DNA from 3 places in the Streptomyces sp. NPDC051183 genome. Region 2 is predicted to be linked to each of the others. Evidence: riboswitches for the same ligand, from Rfam matches in the RefSeq annotation. Region 2 holds a riboswitch; each other region holds the start of a gene.
The links. A riboswitch is a leader RNA that binds a small molecule or an ion and turns the genes downstream of it on or off. The one in region 2 is predicted to bind cobalamin.

Region 1 (5,197 bases), on a different contig from region 2:
TTCGGCAACGTCCTGGGGGACCGGCCCCACCAGCTGGAGCGGACCCGCGAGGACGTCGAGGTGGCCGCCGCCGACCTGCTGTCCGTCCGCCGGATCGCCGCCCCGCCGAGCTCCGAGGGCATCCGCTCCAACGTGGCCGTTGCCCTGCGCTACTTCGACGCATGGCTGCGCGGCAGCGGCGCCGTCGCGCTGAACGGCCTCATGGAGGACGCCGCGACCGCGGAGATCGCCCGCGTCCAGATCTGGCAGTGGCTCCGCCACGACCGGGTGGACCGGGGCACGGTCATCGACCTCCTCGACGCCGAATGCGCCGCCCTGGAAGCCGAGGACCCCGAGGCACTCGTCCTCGAAGCGCGCGAGGTCTTCGTGGACACGGCACTGTCGGGCCGACTCCCCGCCTTCTTCACGCCCGAGGCCTACACCCGCCACCTCGTCCGCAGCGCCGCCCTCACCGCGCAGGTGAACGCGTGAACGCCGCGGTACGGCCGAGCCCGATCCGGCGCGTCGGCATCGTCGGCGGGGGCCGGATGGGCGCCGGCATCGCCGAGGTGTGCGCCCGGGCCGGTCTGGACACCGTCGTCGCCGAGTCGGACGCCGCGGCCGCTCTCGCCGCCCGGGAGCGGATCGCCGTCTCCCTGGAGCGCGCCGTCCAGCGGGGCAAGCTGGACCGCCTCTCCGCGGAGGACGCGCTGGCCCGACTGCTGTTCACGGGGGACCTGGAGGATCTCGCCGACCGCCAGCTGGTCGTCGAGGCGGTCACCGAGAACCCCGACGTCAAGACCGAGATCTTCACCGCCCTCGACAAGATCGTCGCGGACCCCGGTGCGGTCCTCGCCACGAACACCTCCGCGATCCCCATCATGCGCCTGGGCATGGCGACCGGACGCGCCGACAGGGTGGTGGGCCTGCACTTCTTCAACCCCGTGCCCGTACTGCCGCTCGTCGAGGTCGTGTCCTCCCTCCACACCTCGGCGGACACCCTCGCCGCCGTGGAGGCCTTCGCAGGGGAAACCCTGGGCAAGACCACGGTCCGCTCCCGGGACCGGGCCGGATTCGTCGTCAACGCCCTGCTGATCCCCTACCTGCTGTCGGCCGTCCGGATGGCCGAATCCGGCTTCGCCAGTGCCGAAGACGTCGACGCCGGCATGGAACTGGGCTGTGCCCACCCGATGGGTCCGCTCAAGCTCGCCGACCTCATCGGCCTGGACACGGTCGCGGCCATCGCGGAATCCCTCTACGAGGAGTTCAAGGAACCGCTCTACGCCCCGCCCCCGCTGCTCCAGCGGATGGTGCAGGCCGGGCTCCTCGGCCGCAAGAGCGGCCGCGGGTTCCACACGTACGGCCGGGGCTGAGGGGCCCCGGCAGGTCTCCGGGCCGAGGGTGCCCGGAGGTGCGCGGGAACGGTGGGGTACGGCGAGTGGTGTCGCCGTACCCCACCGCACGTGCGTGCGCGCCGCGTTGACGCCCCTCCCGCCGGGAACCGGGAACCGGGACACGGGGCCGGGGACGGGGACCGCGGGACATCCCTTAAGGTGGCCGATGCAGCTGGTTCGCCCCGTCCGCCAGGCGGGATGCGTCGTAAGAGGGAACCCGGTGGGAATCCGGGACTGCCCCGCAGCGGTGAGCGGGAACGACCGCCGTCATACGCACTGGGACCGGACAACGGTCCTGGGAAGCGACGGCCAGTAGGTGCCCGCCGGGAGACCGGCAGGCGTGCCCGCGAGTCCGAAGACCTGCCCGTTGCCCGCACGCGGACGTATTCCGCGGGCGGATATCCCGGTGACCTCGTGGGCGGGTCGGCGTACACAGCGAGCGGCACGTGCGGTGTTTCCTCCCGCGGCGTGGTCCGCACGTTCTGTCGTCCCTTCGCGTCCGCGTCCCGTCGTCCGGGATGTTCTGGACACATCTCGCGAAGGAGAGTTCCGTGACAGCGAAGCCCGCAGCCGCGGCAGCACGAGCCACCGTGTACGGCTACCCCCGCCAGGGTCAGAACCGCGAACTGAAGAAAGCGATCGAGGGCTACTGGAAGGGCCGGGTCACCGCAGACGCCCTCCGGGAGACCGCGGCCGGACTGCGCCGTTCCCACTGGCAGCAGCTGGCCGACGCCGGCATCAGCGAGGTCCCGACCGGCGACTTCTCGTACTACGACCACGTACTGGACACCAGTGTCATGGTCGGCGCAGTCCCCGGGCGGCACCGCACGGCCGTGGCCGCCGACGCGCTCGACGGCTACTTCGCGATGGCGCGCGGCACCCAGGACGTGGCCCCGCTGGAGATGACCAAGTGGTTCGACACCAACTACCACTACCTGGTCCCCGAGCTCGGCCCCGACACCGTCTTCACCGCCGACCCGGCCAAGCAGGTCGCCGAGCTGGAGGAGGCCCTCGCGCTCGGCCACACCGCCCGCCCGGTGCTCGTCGGCCCGATCACGTACCTGCTGCTGGCCAAGCCGGCCCCCGGCGTGGCAGCGGACTTCGAGCCGCTGGCGCTGCTGGACCGGCTGCTCCCCGTCTACGCCGAGGTCCTCGCAGCCCTGCGGGCCGCCGGGGCGCAGTGGGTCCAGCTCGACGAGCCCGCCCTGGTGCAGGACCGCACCCCGGCCGAGCTGAAGGCCGCCGCCCGCGCCTACCGCGACCTCGGCGCCCTGACCGACCGCCCCGAGCTGCTCGTCGCCTCGTACTTCGGCCGGCTCGGCCAGGCCCTCCAGGTGCTCGCCGCCTCCCCCGTCGAGGGCCTGGCGCTCGACTTCACCGAGGCGGGCAGCGCCAACCTGGAGGACCTCGCGGCGGTCGGCGGGCTGCCGGGCAAGCGGCTGGTGGCCGGTGTCGTCAACGGCCGCAACATCTGGATCAACGACTTCGAGAAGTCGCTGGCCACCCTCGGCACGCTCCTGGGCCTCGCCGACCGGGTGGACGTCGCCGCCTCCTGCTCCCTGCTGCACGTCCCGCTCGACGCCTCCGCCGAGCGCGACATCGATCCGCAGGTCCGCCGCTGGCTCGCCTTCGCCCGGCAGAAGACCCGGGAGGTCTCCGTCCTGGCCCGAGGGCTCACCGGAGGCACGGACTCCATCGCACCCGAACTCGCCGCGAACCGGGCCGACCTGGCCTCCCGCGCCGCATCGGCCATCACCCACGACCGGGCCGTCCGGGCCCGCACCGCGGCCGTCACCGACGCCGACGGCCGCCGCTCCCAGCCGTACGCCGACCGGGCAGCCGCCCAGCGGGCGCACCTGGGCCTGCCGCTGCTGCCGACCACGACCATCGGGTCCTTCCCGCAGACCGACGAACTGCGCGCGGCCCGCGCCGACCTGCGCGCCGGGCGCATCGGCACGGCGGGCTACGAGGCACGCATCAAGCGCGAGATCGAGGAAGTGGTCTCCTTCCAGGAGAAGACCGGCATCGACGTCCTCGTCCACGGGGAGCCCGAACGCAACGACATGGTGCAGTACTTCGCCGAGCGGCTCACGGGCTACCTGGCCACCCAGCACGGCTGGGTCCAGTCCTATGGCACCCGCTACGTCCGCCCGCCGGTCCTGGCAGGGGACATCTCCCGCCCCGAGCCGATGACCGTCCGCTGGACCTCCTACGCCCAGTCCCTGACGGCCAAGCCGGTCAAGGGCATGCTGACCGGCCCCGTCACCATGCTGGCCTGGTCCTTCGTACGAGACGACCAGCCGCTCGGCGAGACCGCCCGCCAGGTGGCGCTCGCCCTGCGCGACGAGGTGGGAGACCTGGAGGCGGCCGGCACTCCGGTGATCCAGGTCGACGAACCGGCCCTGCGCGAGACGCTGCCGCTGCGCGCCGCCGACCACGAGCAGTACCTGGCGTGGGCCACCGAGTCCTTCAGGCTCACCACCAGCGGGGTCCGGCCGGACACCCAGATCCACACGCACATGTGCTACGCCGAGTTCGGCGACATCGTCCAGGCCATCGACGACCTCGACGCCGACGTCATCAGCCTGGAAGCCGCCCGCTCGCACATGCAGGTCGCCCGCGAACTCGCCGCCCACGGCTACCCGCGCGAGGCGGGCCCCGGCGTCTGGGACATCCACTCCCCGCGCGTCCCCAGCGCCGAGGAGGCGGCCGGTCTGCTGCGCACCGGCCTGGAAGCCATCCCGGCCGAGCGGCTGTGGGTCAACCCCGACTGCGGACTGAAGACCCGTGGTTGGGCCGAGACCCGTGCCTCCCTGGAGAACCTCGTCGCCGCCGCCCGCGAGGTCCGCTCCGCTCTCGCGGCCGACAACGCCTGACCCCCGAAACGGGTCCGGGGCCGGACACCCATGGGTGTCCGGCCCCGGACCGGCTGCGCTGTCGCGCGGGGTCAGCCGACGGCCGACACCGCGCGCGGCGCGGGGGCCTGCGCCCCGGCAGCATCGGTGCGGTGGGCCAGCAGTCGCTGCGCGAGGAGGCCGAAGACGACCCCGAACACGACCCACAGCACGATCTGGACGGAGATCGACGCGACCCGGAACTCCCACAGCAGGGCCGCGGGGAAATCGGGCTTCACGGCGTCGCTGTTGTCCGGAAGGACGAGGAAGGCCAGCGCGGTGGCGGCGACGAAGCCCGCCCCGGCGGCCAACGTCGCGTTCCAGTTGCCCAGTCGCGGGGCGAGCCGCCGGCCCAGGATGATCGCGCCGACGCCGAGCAGGACGCTGAGCAGGATCATCAGGAAGAACAGCGTGGTGCGCTGCCCGATGGTGTCCGGGTTGCCGACCGCCGGCGGGGTGGCCGGGTACTTCAGGAACGGCACCAGATAGGCGGTGGCGAAGGCGGCCGCCGCGGTGAGCGCGGCCGTGGCCCGGGGGCTGAAGCGCCCGACGCGGCCCAGCGCGAAGGAGAACGCGAGGGAGGCGATGCCGCCCAGCGCGACCCCGTAGACGAGGACGCCGGTGGCGAGGCCGACCGTGGACTGCACGGGCCGGCTGACGAGTTCTTCCTCCTCCTCGGCGGCGGGGGCGGCCTCGCCGCCGCCGTGACCGGCGTGGCCGGCCGCGGGAGCGGCTTCCTTGGCGGCCGCGGCCTCTTCGACGGCGATGGACCCCCGTACCGGGGGCTCACCGACCACGTAGGCGACGGCGAAGGCGAACAGACCGGCGATCAGGCCCGCGAGCATGCCGCGGACCAGGAGACCTCTGACAGTGGAGGCGTACATGGTGCGTGTGCCTCTCAGTGGCAGGGGAAGCCGAGCAGATGACGTC
Region 2 (5,197 bases):
ACGTTCAGCCCCATGGTGCGGGCGTAGTCCTCGCCGAGCAGCAGGGCGTTGAGGCGTTTGGCGGTGAGCAGGGCGGTCAGCAGTCCGGCTCCGATGACGGGCAGCATGACCTGGAGGTCGGGCCAGGTCGTGGCGCTGAAGCTGCCCAGGCCCCACATGACGAACTGCTGGGCGCGTTCGGGACGGGCGTAGACGAGCATCACGCCGACCACGGCGGTGGCCGCCGACCCGATCATGACACCGATGACGAGCAGGGTGACGGCCGACTGGACCCATCGCGAGAGCAGCAGTACGAGGGCCAGCACGGCGGCGGCGCCGAGCGAGGCGGCCAGGACGACGCCCCCACGCCCCAGTCCGGCGAGGTTTCCGGTGAAGCTTCCGGCCACCCCGCCGGTGCCGACCACCACGGCGGCGACGCCCATGCTCGCGCCCGAACTCACCCCGAGGGAGAACGGGTCGGCCAGCGCGTTGCGGAACAAGGTCTGCATCTGTGCGCCCGCCACCGCCAGGGCGGCACCGACGGCGGCGGCGGTCAGCGCGCGCGGCAGCCGCACCTGCTCGACGATCACCGTCCATCGCGGGTCCTCGGCGGTGCCGCCGAACAGGATCCGCACCACCTCCGCGACCGGCACCGGGTGGGAGCCGGTCGCGATGGTGAGGACGAACAGCGTGGCGGTACCGGCCGCGAGGGCGAGGACGACGGCGAGGCGCCGCCGCCCCGCCCGCAGCGGCCGCGGGGCGTCGGGGGCATCCGGGACGGCGGTCGGCGCGGTTGCCGTGTGCGTCGTCACGCCTTCGGCACCGGCTGGTAGAAGGTGAACGTGTGGTCCTTCGCCTGGTCCGGGTGCATCAGCGCGAAGAGGTCGGCGAGGACCAGGTCAGGGCGCAGCACGCCGCGCTCGAAGTAGTCGTTGCCGCCGCCGGGGCCGAGCGCCTTGGTGTTCGTCCAGACCGCACCGCCGGAGAGAGCCTTCAACTGCCCGTACCGGTTGTCCGCCTTCACCGCGTCGGCGGTGGACTTCCACTTCTGGTCGGCGATCCAGACCGGGGCCTCGCCGCCCTTGGCGTACACGGCCTCGAAGTTCAGCTGCAGGTTGCCGGTGCCCGCCTCGCCGGCCCAGGGGTAGGTGCCGCCCGCGTCCTTGATCAGCTGGGCGGCGTAGCTGCCGCCGGCGGGCATGTACCAGGTGCCCTGGTACATCGTGCCGGGCAGGATTTCGACGGTCTTGCCGTCCTTTACCGCCTGTGCGCCCTTCTCGGCGACCTTCCGGTAGTCGGTCTCGATGGTGTCGAAGACCTCGCCGGCTCGCTGCTCCGCCCCGGTGAGCGCGGCCATCGCCTTGACCCACTCGGCGCGGCCGAGCGGACTGGCCTCCAGCCACTCGGCGTTGGCGACGACGGCGATTCCGGCCTGGCGCAGCTTCGGGTACTGCGGGTCGTCGGTGCCCTGGGTCATCAGTACATCCGGCTTGGCGCCGATGACCGTCTCGGCGTTGAGCGTACGGTCCTTGGCGTACTCGGTGACCTTCCCTGCCTTCACCCGCTCGATCACCTGGGCGGAGGAGATGGTCGCGGTGCTCGCCACCCCCGTCAGCACGTCGAGGGCGCCGGTCTCGGTGAGCAGCGGCAGGTGGGTGGTGGAGGCGGAGTACAGGCTCTTGACCGGAACCGTGACCTGCTGCGCGGACGCCAGCTCACCGGTCAACTCCGGCTTTGGCGCACCGCACTTGACCAGGACGTACGACTCGGGCTTCCCCTTGGGGAAGGGCTCGTTGACGGTGAGCACCTGGTAGCTCTTCTCGTACCGGAGCGTGAAGTTCTTGGCGTGCTCCACCGTCGACTTGACCGGGAAGTAGTCCTTGGCCGGGTCGAAGTCCTTGATGCAACCCCCCCCGACGGCCTGGGCCTTGGCGTCGGCGGGCGGGCCGGCGTCGCTGCCGCACGCGGTGAGCGTGAGGGCGGCGGCGAGGAAGGCCACCACGGCTGCCTGACGGCGACCGGGCATGGCGGATCGTACGGACAAGGTGACTCCTGGTGACGTTCATGGGCAGTGCGCAGCACTGGTACGCAGGGCACGTGATGCGGGCGCACGGGAAGGAACCCGCTGGGGGAGGGGGTCGTCAGAACCTGAGGAGGGAACGGGCGCGGGAATCAACCCGGGCAGACCGGCTCCGAAGAACCACGGGCAGCGCGAAGCCGCCACAACGCATACGCAGGCACACGAGTGCCACCGCCTCTCCTGGGGAAATCCGCCCCGTACATCGAGGTGCGACGGCGTGAGTCTCCTGACTCGGGATCACGGCTTCTCCGGCCTTCCCACCCCCGGATGGGGCGGTGGCCATGGGTGGAGTCGCTCCCCCTACACAGTGGCGGTACCGTGCCGGAATCTCACCGGCTTCCTCGTTCCGCCGTCGCTTGTCGGACGGAAGCATCGCAGAACCGGCCGCAGCCCCGCCAGACCCACAACTGTGCGACCGGCCACAGCGCGTGGTCGTCGGGCTCGGGGGAGCCCGCCCGGAGCTCTGCCTCAGCGAGCTCGTGGCGCGCATGGCACCCAATAGGTCTAGACAACAAACAAGCCCCAGGTCGCTGACCTGGGGCTTTGCTATGGAGCCTGTCGTTCTGCCGGGACGGGGCGCTAGGTTCGGCCCGTCATCAGCGACCGACCAGGGGGAACGATGCGCATCCGTCATGCCCTGCCGACCGCCGCGGCCGCCGCCGCGGTCGTCCTCGCGCTTCCAGGCACCGCCCACGCCGCTACCGGATCCGCCTCGGTGACCAGCGGATACGGCACGGCGAGCGCCTCGTGGACGTGGGCAGGCCCGGGCAGCCTGTCCAACATTAACCTCACCGTCCGCGACACCAAGTGCAATGCCAACCCGGTGTACGCGAAGTTCAAGGTCTACCGGACGAACGGTCAGTACTGGACAACCTCGACGCTCCGCTACGACTACAACGGCTGCAACGGGAGCGGGACGCCGCACAATGGCCTGAGCCTCTCGGACGGCTACAACATCGCCAACATCGCACTCATCATCTGTAACGAGGAGTGGGGCACCGACCCCTGCTCCGAGGGCTCCAAATCCGCCCGCAACCCCCTCGCCTGAGGGCCGGAGCGGCAGGGCGTCCGCCCCTCGGGGTACCGGGGGCGGGCGCCCGTACAGGTTGTCGTGCGCGAATGACGGAAACCCGGGGCTATGAACTGGCCCAGATCAACATATCCCGCCCCACCACGCGCAACCTCCGCAACAGCCATGCACGCGGGGCAAGTCAGCCTCTCGAGATCGCCCTACTATCCCTTCCGGCCGTATCTCGGCTGACCCCGGTATTGGTCCGTACGGGCCGACGCCTGCCCAAGGGGCCGCGGGGGGAGCGAGAATCTGACCGACGTGCTCGATGGCAACAGTGCGTGGCCCCTCTGCGGCCCCGGCACCAGACTGACCTACGGGCTCAACGTCCCAACGAGCTACCGGCATCGGCGGGCAGGCGCCGCAGCCATGTTTTCACGCCGGCAAGACGCACCCGAAGGGATCAGGGGGACTGACCTGCGGAAACATCCGAAAGCTAGATGTCGGACTTGGGTATGGTCCGAAGCGTAAGGAAACTCCCGGTTTGTCTGCTCCCTGCCGCTCATCGCAGGTCAAGGGCGGGCTGCGCAGAGTACAACCATCGGCCTCACGGATCACGGCCGATACGCCGGAGGCGATGCAGTTGCGCTTGCTGCAGACGGTGGTCGAGGTGGCGGCGGAGAAGAACTCCACCCTCGTGATGCCGTTCCCGGTCGAGCTGCTGCGCTACTTCGACCGGGCGGCCAAGCACTTCGACGCCGCGGACACCGCTACTGGAACCTCGGGCATCACACCCGAGGCTTAGGTCGCGTCAAGGACCGATCTCGAACTTCGGGGGCTCCACGTCCTTGAGGCAGCCCGTGTTCGGGGCCGTGGGGGTGTTGAAGAACGAGACGGCGATGGACTGCGCGCACTTCGACGTGGCGAGGACCACGTGGGGGTTGTACGGGATGGTGACGACGGTGGATCGGGGCAGGGTGCGGGCCACGTACGTGCCGCTCTCGGCGCCGGTCTGGGAGTCGAATCCGCCCGACATGACGAGGGTGGGGATGTCACTGCGGGTGACCTCCCGGGCCGACGGCGGGACCGCGGGGACGTTCCAGCCGGCGCAGTCCTCGCGTACGAAGGTGAACTGGGGGGCCTGGGCCTGTACCGAGGCGGGGAAGCCGGGGAAGTTCGCCTCGGCGCCCTTCACGGATTGCGCCTCGGTCTCGTACGGCACCATCGAGCTGCAGAACACGCCGTACTCGAGGCCGTGGGAGATCCGGCCGTCGTACTCCGGGGTGACCCTGCTCGCCGCCCACTGCTCGGCGACCCGCTGCGGGTTGCCGTGGGCCAGTTCGTCGAGCGAGCGGGGGACGCCGGGGGCCACGTGGGTGGCGGTGGTCATCCAGTTCATCAGGGCTCCGCCGTCCAGGACCACCTTCACGGGTTCGGGGCTGCCGGGGGTCTTGACGGTGGTGGTGATCGGTTTGGCCGTGAGCTGATGGATCATCCTGTCGAAGGTGGCGGGCAGGTCCGGGTAGCGGCTGTTGCACGCCGGCTGCTCCTCGCATGCCTTGAACATGCTGTCGATGCCTTGCTTGGCGCTGCTCCATGCCTGCGCGAATCCTGCCTTGGACGGTGGCAGGACGCCGTCGAGTGCGACCGAGCGGATTCCCTCCGGGTGGTCGCGCATGTAGCCGAGCGCCAGGTGGGTTCCGTAGGAGATGCCGTACACGTTCCACTGCGGGAGGTTCAGCGCGCGGCGCAGGTCGGCGTAGTCGGCGGAGCTCTGGATGTCGTTGTAGGCGCCGAGGTCGACGCCGCGGGCGGCGAGTCGGTCGTGGCAGGCCTGGATGACCGCGAGGTGCTCGCGCTCGGTGGACGGCGCGTTGTAGACGAGGCCGACGGCGCGTGCTTCGAACTCGTCTATGTTGCTGCAGGTGAGCTCCGGGTCGGCCGAATAGGTGCCGCGCTGGGACATGAGGATCACGTCCCGGTCGGTGTTCAGGCGGCCGCCGACGATCATCTTCGCCTGACCGACGGCGTCGTTGCCGGGTCCGCCGACGAGCACCACGATCGGGTCGGGTTTCGGCTTGTCCGAGGTCGCCGGCACGATCGCGACACCCAGGGTGATCTTCCGGCTG
Region 3 (5,197 bases), on a different contig from region 2:
AGTTCGTCCCAGCGGGCCCCGCCCAGGCCTCCGAGGGTCCAGAACAGCACGCTCGCGACCTGGTTGGGGTGCGCGGCGAGCACCAGCACCAGGCTGGTGAGGGCGGACAGCACGTACTGGACGGCGACGCCCGCGAGGATCAGCCGGCCGGTGGTCATGGTGCCGCCGCGCCGGGCCATCGCGTAGACGGAGACGAGCGCGCCCATGGACCCGATGAAGGCGGCCAGCGGCACGCCGACCCCGCCCGCGATCCCCGCGCCCGCGCCGAGGACGATGACCGCGACCGCTCCCGCCGAGGCCCCGGAGGAGGCCCCGAGCAGGAAGGGGTCGGCCAGCGGATTGCGCACCAGGGCCTGGAGCACGGTGCCCGCGACAGCCAGCCCCGCGCCGACGAAGACCCCGAGCAGCACCCGCGGCATGCGCACGTCCCACACGATGGAACCGAAGGCTCCGCCGCTCGGGCCGGGTCCGGCGAGCAGGATGTCGAGCACCCGGCCGGGCGCGATCCGGACCGGCCCGAGGGCCAGGCCCGCGACCGCGGACGCGGCCAGGGCGCAACCGAGCACGAGGAGGACGACCGGGGTACGGCACCGCCTCACGGGGCGTCGGGGTGCAGCTGGCGGCCCAGGGACTCGACGGCGTCGGCGACGCGTACGCCGAGCACGGCCGAGGAGAGCGGGAGCACGACGAAGCGCTGGTTCTTGATCGCGGGAACCTGCGCCAGCGCGGGATCGTTCAACAGGCGCTGCTTCTTGGCTTCGACGGTGGTGCCGCCGTAGTCGTAGATGAGGACGACCTCGGGCTTCCGCTCGATGACCTTCTCCCACGACACGTCGCCGAAGGTGTCCTTGAGGTCGGCGAAGGTGTTCGTCCCGCCCGCCAGCGAGACGATCTGGTTGCCGATGCCATTGCCTCCCGAGGTGAAGGCGGAGGCCTCGCCGGAGTCGTAGACGAAGACGGACGGCTTGGCCCGGTCCTTCACCCGTGCGGTGACGGCGTCGATGCGGCGCTGCTCGTCCTCGATGAGCTTCGCGCCGCGCTCGGGCACGCCGAAGGTCCGCGCCACTTCGGTGATCTCGGTCTTGAGCTGGTCGAGACCGACCGGCCCTTCGGTGCAGTACTCCACGCTGAGCCGGGAGTTGATGCCGGATTTGGCGAGTCCTTCGCGGTCGCGGCCCTGCGCCTTGTCGAAGGCGCTGGAGTAGCCGCCGTAGACGAAGTCGGGGTCGGCTCCGAGGAGGACCTCCTTGGAGGGGTACTCCTTGGCCAGCACCTTGATCTTGTCGTAGGCGGGCCGGTAGGCGGGCAGTACGGCGTCGTCCAGGTAGGCGGTCCCCGCGATCCGCTCCTCCAGCCCGAGGGCGAGCAGGATCTCGGCCGCGTGCTGGTTCATGGCGACGGCTCGCCGGGGCGGGGTCTGATAGGTGCTGCTGACCCCGCAGTTCGTGACGGTGTACGGGAACCCCGGCGCGGCGGCGGCCCCTGCCGACGGGTCTCCCCCATCCGGGGAACCACCGCAGGCGGCCAGGGGTATCAGGAGTGAAACCGGCACAAATGCCCGCAGGAGTGCGCGAGAACGCGACATGGCGAAGCCTCTCCGGGGGATCCGCGTCCCCTGGTCGAAGTGAAGAGGCGGTGCGTCAGTGTCTGACTCCCGGCTCCCGCGGGCGGGCTCCGGTCACAGTGGCGGGACCGCACCGGATTCGCACCGGTTTCCTGTCCTGCACCGCCTGGGTAACGCGCCCCAGTCTGCCAGACGCCCGGCGGCGGGCACCTCGGCGGTGACGCGGGGAAACGACGAACGCCCAGGTGCGAGGGGTCTCGCGCCCGGGCGTTCCGTCACAACGGGGCCGCTGTACGGCATTGCAGGGGCGGCAGGATTCGAACCTGCGGCCTTCGGTTTTGGAGACCGGCGCTCTGACCAGCTGAGCTACACCCCTTCGGCGAGACCAACCATGACACGGCGGGCGCCGAAGATCCACTGAATTCGGGGATCAACTCACGGGAATTTCGCGGCTCGTGCGGGCGCCGGCGGACCGGAGCCACGCGATGAGGGGGCCATCGTCGCTGGTCAGAGCGATGTCCAGGGGCGTCAGGTCGCCGTAGCCGATCCAGTCGATGTCCGCCCCTTGAGACAACAAGTATTGGGCAGTGGACAGTCGGCCCCCGTGACAGGCCCCCCAGAAGGCGCTGGTGATGTCCTCCCGGGACGCGCCGGCGGCGATGAACTCCTCCACCCGGTCCAGGAGTCCGAGGGCCGCGGCGTCCTGGAGGTCGGCGCGGGCGCCGTGGTCGAGGAGGCGGCGCGCGGCGCGCCACTGGCCGAAGCCGGTCGCGTCGGCCAGCGGGGTGCCGCCGCCGAGAAGGGCGCCCGGGGCCTCGATGTCCGCACCCACCGCGATGAGCGCGTCGACGGCGGCCACGTCGTCATTGCTGGCGGCCCAGTGCAGCGGGGTCTCCGCGTGCGACCCGACGAACCGGGCTCCGGGATCCGCCCCGGCGGCCACCAGGGCGTGGATCACCTCCGCGGTCTGCGGGTAGTGCCCCGGCCAGTCGGTGGCGATGTGCAGCAGGCTGCGCTCCCCGGCGGCCGCGCCCCGCCGGACGATGCGGCAGGTCGCGAGCCCGGGGTTCGCGTCCAGGAGCCGGCGCAGCTCCGACAGGTCGCCGGCGCGGATCGCTGCCGAGACGGAGACGGCGAGCGGGTCGCCGGATTCGAGGGAGAGCATGGAGCTCAGGCTACGAGGGCGCGCGCCGCTCCGGCCGGTGGCGGGACCGGGGGACGCGGAGGATCGTGGGCGGGGTGATCCGTCGGACGGCAGGTTCCGCCATGCGCCGCGGGGAGCGCGCCGCCGGGGCGCTGCCCCGGGCCCGGGTCCGGGCCCGGGTGCGGGCGGCGCGGCTGGCGGTGGCGATCCTGCTCGTGCCCGCCCTGCTGGGCGCGGCCGGCGCCTCCGGCGAGACCGTCCCGCTCTCCGGCGACGGGCCGGGCGAGCGGCTCGACGTCACGCTCAGCCGGGTGGCGGACCCGGCGACCCCGACGAGCCCGGCCGACGCGACGGACCCGACCCGGCCCGTGCCCGGCGGCACCGGTCGCCTGGTCTCCGTGGAGTTCCGCCTGGAGAACACCGGGACCGCCGTGTACGAGGACTCCCCGGCCGCGGCCGCGCACCTGCTGGACACGTACGGGCACCGGTACACCGGCACCGGCATCTCGACGGAGGCGGGTCCAGCCTTCCCCGACACCGTCACCCTCGGCCCCGGCGGCACGGCGCACGGCTTCGTCACCTTCCGGCTGCCCGAGGGCGCCCCGCTCGCCGCGGTGCAGTTCGCCCTGAACGGCGGCCTCGCCGACGACGTCGGCCACTGGAGCCTGTCCTGAGGCAGCCGGATCCGCCCTCTTGACCGACTCTGGTCCAGACCAATAGTTTCCGCATGCACAGCGCACGCACAGCACGGCCCCGGAGCACCACTCCCCCGCGCCCGTAAAGGAAGCCCATGCGCCGCAGCATGCTCGGCAGGCTGGCCGTCGCCGCCTGCTCCCTCTCCCTGCTCACCGCCTTCGCGCCCGCCTCCTCCGCCCACGGCGACGGCGACGGCGCCCGCGGCGGCTCCCCGTACAAAAGGGTCGGCTACTTCACCCAATGGGGCGTCTACGGACGGGACTTCCAGGTCCAGGACCTGGAGGCCAACGGCAGCGCCGGCAAGCTCACCCACATCAACTACGCCTTCGGCAACATCGGCGCGGACGGAAAGTGCTTCACCGGCAACGTGCCCGGCGAGGCCGACGCCTGGGCCGACTACGTCCGCCCGCTCGACGCGGAGAACTCCGTGGACGGCGTCGCCGACGACTGGGAACAGCCCCTCGCCGGCAACTTCAACCAGCTGCGCGAGCTCAAGGCCAAGCACCCCGGCCTCAAGGTCCTGCTCTCGCTGGGCGGTTGGAGCTGGTCCACGCACTTCTCGGACGCCGCGCTGACCCCGGCCTCCCGCAAGGCCCTCGTGGAGTCCTGCATCGACCTCTACATCAAGGGGAACCTGCCGCAGGACGGCACCCGCGGCGGCGCGGGCGCGGCCGCCGACGTCTTCGACGGGATCGACCTCGACTGGGAGTGGCCCGGATCGGCCGGTGACGCCGACACCACCTACCGCCCGGAGGACAAGCGCAACTTCACCGAGCTGGTCAAGGAGTTCCGCACCCAGCTGGACAGGTACGCCCGCAGCCAGGGCAAGCGGACGAAGTACGAGCTGACGGCCTTCGTTCCGACCGCGCCCGCCAAGATCGACGCGGGCTTCGACGTCCGCCGGATCATGCGCGACCTCGACTTCGTGACCCTCCAGGGCTACGACTTCCACGTCTCGGGCGAGAAGACCACGGCTCAGCAGTCCGCCCTGTACGCCCGCGGCGACTTCAGCGTGGACGGAACGGTCGAGGCCTGGGAGCGGCGCGGCGCGCCCGCGCGCAAGCTGGTGATGGGCATGCCGTTCTACGGGCAGGGCTGGACCGGCGTGAGCGGCGGCGGGGACGGCATGGGACAGCCGGCCACCGGTCCGGCGCCGGCCACCTGGTCCGCCGGGTACGAGGACTACAAGGCGCTGAAGGAGCTGGCCGGTTCGGGGACGTACAAGGTCCACCGCGACCGGCGCGGCGGCCACGCCTGGCTCTTCGACGGCAGCACGCTGTGGACGTACGACGACCCGCAGGTGCTGCGCACCAAGACCCGGTACATCCGCGAGCACGGCCTGGGCGGCGCCATGTTCTGGTCCCTGGACGCCGACACCTCCGACGGCGAGCTGATGACGGCCGTCGACCAGGGCCTGCGGGGACACTGACCCCGGTCCACTCACCCAGCTCCACCGACAGCGCCGCCGGGCCGCGGAAGTGTCCGGTCCGGCGGCGCGCCAGGCAGCGCCCGCCCGCGCGGCCGCCCGGTTACCCTCACCGGATGACTTCAGACAAGATCAACGCGGCCGACGCGGGAACCTGGCGGCTCGGCGACCTGACCGTCAACCGCATGGGATTCGGCGCGATGCGCCTCACCCACCTCGCGGACGGCTCCCCCAGCGACCGGGAACGGGTGACCGGCGTGCTCCGGCGCGCCGTCGAGCTCGGGGTCAACCACATCGACACCGCCGCCTTCTACTTCTCCCCGACCCGCTCCGCGAACGAGCTGATCAACCACGCCCTCGCCCCGTA

Region 1: another riboswitch for cobalamin. It lies ahead of metE (5-methyltetrahydropteroyltriglutamate--homocysteine S-methyltransferase); the one in region 2 lies ahead of AB0M99_RS21990 (ABC transporter substrate-binding protein).
Region 3: another riboswitch for cobalamin. It lies ahead of AB0M99_RS14040 (ABC transporter substrate-binding protein); the one in region 2 lies ahead of AB0M99_RS21990 (ABC transporter substrate-binding protein).

What each region holds. Positions count from the first base shown of each region.
Region 1 is NZ_JBFBBA010000017.1:123,048-128,244, forward strand. Features, by position in the region: gene aceB (malate synthase A) at 1-471, shown strand, start outside; gene AB0M99_RS17460 (3-hydroxybutyryl-CoA dehydrogenase) at 468-1,352, shown strand; cobalamin riboswitch at 1,530-1,756, shown strand; gene metE (5-methyltetrahydropteroyltriglutamate--homocysteine S-methyltransferase) at 1,925-4,249, shown strand; gene AB0M99_RS17470 (CbtA family protein) at 4,321-5,151, opposite strand; gene AB0M99_RS17475 (CbtB-domain containing protein) at 5,166-5,197, opposite strand, start outside.
Region 2 is NZ_JBFBBA010000024.1:100,538-105,734, forward strand. Features, by position in the region: gene AB0M99_RS21985 (iron ABC transporter permease) at 1-791, opposite strand, end outside; gene AB0M99_RS21990 (ABC transporter substrate-binding protein) at 788-2,023, opposite strand; cobalamin riboswitch at 2,258-2,443, opposite strand; gene AB0M99_RS21995 (hypothetical protein) at 2,679-3,107, shown strand; partial or broken gene AB0M99_RS22000 (slipin family protein) at 3,673-3,873, shown strand; gene AB0M99_RS22005 (alpha/beta hydrolase) at 3,880-5,197, opposite strand, start outside.
Region 3 is NZ_JBFBBA010000013.1:62,888-68,084, forward strand. Features, by position in the region: gene AB0M99_RS14035 (iron ABC transporter permease) at 1-599, opposite strand, end outside; gene AB0M99_RS14040 (ABC transporter substrate-binding protein) at 596-1,585, opposite strand; cobalamin riboswitch at 1,621-1,758, opposite strand; tRNA gene AB0M99_RS14045 (tRNA-Trp) at 1,867-1,940, opposite strand; gene AB0M99_RS14050 (ankyrin repeat domain-containing protein) at 1,995-2,729, opposite strand; gene AB0M99_RS14055 (hypothetical protein) at 2,804-3,382, shown strand; gene AB0M99_RS14060 (glycoside hydrolase family 18 protein) at 3,499-4,833, shown strand; gene AB0M99_RS14065 (aldo/keto reductase) at 4,947-5,197, shown strand, end outside.